Linked DNA regions of Acuticoccus sediminis. The protein of the gene in region 1 interacts with the protein of each later gene in a pairwise test. Links are inferred from orthologs where the notes say so. Each region holds a gene or a part of one and is shown on either strand. Other genes may lie near its edges. The genes, in order: rsfS and DLJ53_RS09600.

Region 1 (3,238 bases):
GAGGGGACCCGCGGCATCTCGCTCTTCCTGGTGCCGAAGTTCCTGGTGAACGATGACGGCTCGCTGGGCGAGCGCAACGACGTCGAGTGCGTCGGCGTCGAGGACAAGCTCGGCATCCACGCCTCGCCGACCTGCACCATGGCCTACGGCACGAAGGGCGAGGGGGCGATCGGCTACCTCGTCGGCGAACCGGGTCGCGGCCTCAACGCGATGTTCACGATGATGAACCAGGCGCGCGTGTCGGTCGGCATGCAGGGCGCGGCGGTGGCCGAGCGGGCGACGCAGCGGGCCGTCGCCTTCGCCATGGAGCGCCGGCAGGGCGCGGCGGCGACCTGGGCCGAGGGCGGCCCGGCCCCCATCGCCTACCACCCGGACGTGAAGCGCATGCTGCTGACGATGCGCGGCATGACACGAGCGGCGCGGGCGATCTGCTATGCCTGCGCCGTCGCCATCGACCGGGGTCGTCCGGGCCGGCCGGACGCCGACTTCTGGAAGGCGCGGGCCGATCTCTTGACGCCGATCGCCAAGGCGTTCGCCTCCGACATCGGCGTCGAGGTGTCCTCGCTGGGCATCCAGGTGCATGGCGGGATGGGCTACGTGGAGGAGACGGGCGCCGCCCAGCACTTCCGCGACGCGCGCATCTTCACGATCTACGAGGGGACCAACGGCATCCAGGCCATCGACCTGGTCCGCCGCAAGATCACCATGGCCGACGGCGAGGTGCTCGCCGCCTACCTGAAGGAGCTGCACGGCATCGCGGAGGCGGCGCGCGGCGCGAACGACCTCGCCCTCGGCGGCGCCGCCAGGCGGCTGGAGACGGCGATCGACGCGGTCGCCGAGGCCGCGACGGCGCTTCGCGCCTCGCTCGGCGCGGGCGAGCTCGACAAGGCGCTCGCCGGAGCGACGCCGTTCCTGCGCGCCATGGGCCTGACCGCGGGCGGCGCGTACCTCATGAAAGCGGCGCTCCATGCGGAAAATGGTGCCGCGGCGGGGCGGGCCGGTCTTGCGCGCTTCTTCTGCGAGGCTTACGTGGCGTCGGTTCCGTCGCTGGCGGAGAACGCCGTCGCGGGCTCGGACGACATCCTTGCCGCGACGCCGGACATCCTGGCGGCGTGACCTGCCGGACGCGGCGGGGGCGCATCGGCGCCGTCCGCCGCTTCCGTTCCCGGTCGGCGGCAGGCGGCGCAGTGCGGCGCGCGTGTGGTCGGCAGGCGGCGGGACGGCAGCGGGAGCATGAGCGCGGCGCCGCCCATAAGGGTCGCTGATGGGCGGGCGCGGCGATCAGGATCCCGAGATCATGACCGGGGGGAGGCGAAGGCGGCGATGGCGGGGTGAAAGCCGCGCGATCTTCGGGGGAGCTAGTCAGCTCCATGCCAGCCGGCTTGACAACCCTCCACAGATTGGGGGCTTTGCGGGTTCAAGACGCATTTGTAGTCTTGAAAACATCATGGACAAAAACCTATCTTTCCCGCATGGCCGCTCGATTCGAAGGCCTATTTAGGCGACGTTCTAGGAAAGGAACCCGCGCACACATGGCATTGACGTCAAATGGGGCGATCTCGTCTCATAGTGAGGACGCCGGCGATATCGCCGTGCCCCTCGCCGTCGTCCTCGAGAGCCTTGAAGATTCCAAGGCCGAGGACATCGTCGCCATCGATGTGACCGGCAAGACACCGATCGCCGACCACATGGTGGTCGCATCGGGCCGATCCCACCGACACGTCGGCGCTGTTGCCGACCGTCTCCTTCGCGATCTGAAGGACAACGGTGCCAAGGCCGTGAAGGTGGAAGGCCTCAATAGCTGCGATTGGGTCCTGATCGATACCGGTGATGTCGTTATCCACGTGTTTCGTCCCGAGGTGAGAAGCTTCTACAACCTCGAGAAGATGTGGCAGATGGACTCGGCGGCGCAGGTGGAGCTCGTCGTCTGAATCTACTGATCCTTGCCGTCGGCAAGGCCGGGCAGAGCCCCGAAGCCGAGCTGTGCGGCCGATACATGGAGCGTGCCGAGCGCATCGGCCGTTCGTTGGGGCTGTCCTCCGTCACGGTCCGGGAATTTTCGGAAGCCGTGGGCCCCACGAAGGCGGCGCTCGAGGCCGAGAAGATCATCGGGGCCCGCAAGCCGGGACCGCTGGTGGTGCTGGACGAGACCGGCACCCCGTGGTCCAGTGCGGACCTCGCGCACCGCATCCAGGGCTGGCTGGACTCCGGTCACGCAAACGTGACCTTCGCCATCGGCGGCGCCGACGGGCACGGTAAGGCCGTGCTTAACGCCGCCGACCATATCGTCTCGCTCGGACCGATGACGCTGCCGCACCTGCTGGCGCGCGCGATCCTGCTGGAACAACTCTATCGGGCGGTGACGATCCGCCTCGGGCATCCCTATCACCGCGCATGATCCGATCGCTCGTCTTCGCCGCCCTCCTGATCGCCGGACTCGGACCGGCGGTCGCCCAGGACGGCGAGGGGGGCGTGTCGCGTGAGCGCCAGCAGCTGATGCAGCGCCTGGAACGCCTGCGCGAGAGCACCGCCGCCGCCGAGGCGCGGGCCAGCGAGCTGGGTGACGAGCTGATCGACCTCGCGAGCGACGAGGCGCGCCTGCGCGAGCAGGCGGAGGACGCGGCCGACAAGGTCGCCGCCCTCGAGTCGCGCATCGCCGAGCGGGAGGAGGCGCTGGAGCGCCTGACCGACGACCAGGCCGGGATCCGCAAGGACCTCGCCGACAAGCGCGGCGAGCTCGCGGCCGTCCTGATGGCGCTGCAGCGGATCGGCCGGCGCCCGCCGCCGGCCCTCTTCGGCGACACCGGCGACCCGACGAGGACCGTGCGCGGCGCGATCCTCCTGAACGCCGTGCTCCCGGAGCTCGACAGCAACGCCCGGACGCTGACCGACACCCTGGCGCGCGCGGCGCGCCTCGAGGCGGACGAGCGGGCGAGCTGGGCGGCGCTGCGCGAGGACCTTTCGCAGCTCAACGCCGAGCGGCGGCAGATGGACGAGGCGAGTGCCGAGCTGCAGCGGCGCCGCGCCCTCTCGCTCTACGAGAAGGAGCGCGCGTCGGCGGACCTTGCCCGCCTCGCGGAGGAGGAGCGGACCGTCTCGGGCCTGATCGACCGACTGACGCGCAGCGGCGTGGTGGACGCCGCGCCGGCGTCGCTGAACTTCGAGACGCGCAAGGGGTCGCTCGCCGAGCCGGTGGCGGGGAGGGTCGTCTCAACGTTCGGCGAGGCGACGGGTTCCG
Region 2 (3,312 bases), on another replicon or contig:
GCCGCGTCGCCGCCGCTGCCGCGCCTGACCCTGCCGACGCTGCCGGACGGCCTGCGCGGCGCGTTCCGCCGGCTGGTCTCGGCGAAGGGGATCAGGTCGCCGGAGCGCGGCGCGATCCTCACTTTGCTGGCGAACCGGGGCTACAGCGTCCATCCGGCTGACCTGATGCCCGCCGAGGGCGACCCTGGCGTCCCCGCGGTCTACGCTCCCTGGCGCGCCTGGAGCGCTGGCACCACCGCACCGGCCGATGCGCTGACCGATGCGACGTGGGACGACGTGCCCCCCGCCGAACGGCGTGCCGCGCTGGCGGCGCTGCGCCGCTCCGACCCGGCCGAAGCGCGGCGGCTCGTCACCGCGCACGCCGGCAAGGAGGCCGCGGACGGGCGTCTCGCCCTCGTCTCGATCCTCGAGACGGGCCTCCGCGCCGAGGACAAGCCGGCCCTCGAGGCCTTCCTTTCCGACCGGTCGGGCAAGGTGCGGACGGTGGCCGAGACGCTGCTCGCCCGGCTCGGCGCCGTATCCGATGGCGAGGCGGCCGGCGAGCTCGCCGCGTTCTACGCGGTGGAGACGCGCGACCGGCGCGTCCTCGTGCGGTCCCGGACACTGAAGACGTCCGCCCAGCGCCAGCGCCGCTGGGGCCTCGCGGAGCGCGTAACGCTCACCGGCTTCGCGAAGGCGCTCGGCCTCGGTGTGGCCGAGCTCGTCGACGCCTTCGTGATCGACGACACGGCGGTCGACTTCATCGCCACTGTCGCGCGCACCGGCGATCACGCGAGCGTCGCCGCGCTCGCCGAACGGGCGCTCGCAGCGACCGCGCCGCGCCTGCTCGCGCCGCTGTTCGACCGTCTCGGCGACGATGCGCGCAGCGCCCTCCTCCCGGCGCTGCTCGCGGCGGGTGGCCTCGACGTCGCGGCAGAGGTCTGCCGCGCGGATTTCGGCTCCGTACCGGCCGGAACGCTGCGGCGGGCGCCGGAGATCGCGCAGCTCATCCAGTCGGCCAAGGATCTCATGGACCCCAAGGCCGCACAGGCCGCGTCCATCCGCCTCGCGACCGGGCTACTTCCTCTCGGCCTTCTCGCCGACCAGGACGCGGCGCGGCGCCTCGTCCTCGCCTTCACCGACGCCAGCCTGTCGCCGTCCGACCCCAGCCTCGCCCTCTTGGCGTTCAACGCCCGACTGCCCCGGAGAGACCCTTGAGCGATATCCTGAGGCGACCCGCCGAGGTCACCACCGCCGACGAGCTCGCGGCCCTGAAGGCATCCGACGACAGGCCGAGGCCCACCGGGTGGATGCTCTCGCCCCAGGCCGTCGTCACCTACCTCATGGGCGGGCGGACGGCGGACGGGACCGAGATCGGCGCGAAGTATGTCGGCGACCGGCGCATCATCGAGACGGCCGTCGCGACGCTCGCGACCGACCGCGCGCTCCTGCTCCTCGGTGTGCCGGGCACCGCGAAGTCCTGGGTCTCCGAGCACCTGGCGGCGGCGATCAGCGGCGATTCCACGCTGCTCATCCAGTGCACCGCCGGCACCGACGAGAACCAGGTGCGCTACGGCTGGAACTACGCCCGGCTCCTCGCCCACGGCCCGAGCCGCGAGGCGCTCGTTCCGACGCCGCTCCTGCGCGCCATGGAGAACGGCAAGCTCTGCCGCCTCGAGGAGCTGACACGCATGGGCAGCGACGTGCAGGACACGCTGATCACCGTCCTGTCGGAGAAGATGCTGCCGATCCCCGAGCTCAACACCTCCGTCTACGCGACGCGCGGCTTCAACGTGATCGCGACGGCGAACGACCGGGACAAGGGCGTCAACGACCTCTCGGCGGCGCTGAAGCGGCGCTTCAACGTGGTGGTCCTGCCGCTCCCGAACGACATGGAGCAGGAGATCGCCATCGTGGCCAGGCGCGTCGCCGAGAGCGCCACCGCTCTGGAGCTGCCCGCGCCGAAGAACGTCGCCGAGGAGGTTGCGCGGGTGCTCTCCATCTTCCGCGAGCTGCGCGGCGGCGAGACCCTCGACGGCAAGACGACGCTGAAGACCCCGAGCAGCACGCTCTCCACCGCCGAGGCGATCGCGGTGATGATCGGGGGCCTCTCCCACGCGGCGTTCTTCAACGACGGCATCCTGTCCGCCGAGGGGCTCGCCCCGAACGTCCTCGGCGCCGTCGTCAAGGATCCAGTGCAGGACCGCGCGGTGCTCGCCGAATACCTCGAGACGGTGCTCCGCCAGCGCCGCGACTACGCCGACTACTACGCGACGCTGACCGAGCTGCTCTAGGGTGCAGACCGACCTCTGGTCCGATCGCGGCGCCGCCTACTTCGGCATCCGTCACCACGGGCCGGGCTCGGCCCGGCGCCTCGTCGAGGCGTTGGACGCGCTGCGTCCGACGGTCGTCCTCATCGAGGGGCCCAGCGACCTGACGCCGCTCCTGCCGATGCTGGCCAGCGAGGCGATGGTCCCGCCGGTGGCCCTCCTCGCCTACCCGGCCGACGATCCGGGCGCCGCGTCGTTCTGGCCGTTCGCGGTCTTCTCGCCGGAATACCAGGCGGCGCGGTGGGCGGTCGCGGCCGGCGTCCCGGTGCGGTTCATCGACCTCCCCGTCGCGTGGCGGCACGCCCCGGCCGAGCCGGGCAAGGCTGACGCCGGAGCCGAACCGGACGAGGCGAGCGCCGGGGACGAGGCGGCCCCGGACGCCGCGGTCGACGAGGCCGAGCGCGACCCCATCGGCCTCCTCGCCCGGGCCGCCGGCTACGAGGACGGCGAGAGCTTCTGGCGCGACGTCATCGAGGAGAACCCGGAGCCCGGCGAGATCTTCGAGGCGGTCGCGGACGCCATGACCGCGCTGCGCGGGGACGGCCCGCCGCCCGACCGCTTCGAGGCCCGACGCGAGGCCCACATGCGCCTCGAGATCGCCAGCGCGGTGAAGGCGTCGGACGGGCCCGTCGCGGTGGTCTGCGGCGCGTGGCACGTCCCGGCACTGAGGACCTGGCACGCTGCCAAGGACGACCGCGCGCTGCTGAAGGGCGCTCCCAGGCGCAGGATCGCCGCCACATGGGCCCCCTGGACGTCGCCCCGGCTTGCCGTCGCGAGCGGCTACGGCGCGGGCGTCGTCGCGCCGGGCTGGTGCCGCCACCTCTGGGAGTCGCCGCGCGGCGAGATCGCGACGCGCTGGCTCGCCCGGACCGCCTGGGCGCTGCGGTCGGCCGGGCACCTCGTCTCCACCGCCTCGCTGATCGAGGCGGAGCGGCTGGCGGTGGCGCTGTCGGCCCTGCGCGGCAAGCCGCAGCCGGGGTTCGAGGAGCTGCGCGAGGCCACC

The links.
Region 2: the proteins of rsfS (region 1) and DLJ53_RS09600 interact in binary tests that used the Escherichia coli proteins (3 or more experiments, as listed by UniProt). The link is inferred for Acuticoccus sediminis from one-to-one orthologs.

Annotation. Positions count from the first base shown.
Region 1 is NZ_QHHQ01000005.1:471,620-474,857, reverse strand. The notes cover bases 276-3,201. They hold rsfS (ribosome silencing factor), read left to right. Parts: upstream 276-1,472; coding sequence 1,473-1,931; downstream 1,932-3,201. Other genes in these bases: DLJ53_RS23825 (murein hydrolase activator EnvC family protein), read left to right, coding at 2,395-3,201; DLJ53_RS23830 (23S rRNA (pseudouridine(1915)-N(3))-methyltransferase RlmH), read left to right, coding at 1,889-2,398; DLJ53_RS23840 (acyl-CoA dehydrogenase family protein), read left to right, coding at 276-1,116. In the rest of the region: more of DLJ53_RS23840, read left to right, coding at 1-275; more of DLJ53_RS23825, read left to right, coding at 3,202-3,238. UniProt on the Escherichia coli protein: Functions as a ribosomal silencing factor. Interacts with ribosomal protein uL14 (rplN), blocking formation of intersubunit bridge B8.
Region 2 is NZ_QHHQ01000002.1:312,037-315,348, forward strand. Bases 234-3,233 are described here. They hold DLJ53_RS09600 (ATP-binding protein), read left to right. Parts: upstream 234-1,193; coding sequence 1,194-2,273; downstream 2,274-3,233. Other genes in these bases: DLJ53_RS09595 (DUF5691 domain-containing protein), read left to right, coding at 234-1,197; DLJ53_RS09605 (DUF5682 family protein), read left to right, coding at 2,275-3,233. Outside these bases: more of DLJ53_RS09595, read left to right, coding at 1-233; more of DLJ53_RS09605, read left to right, coding at 3,234-3,312.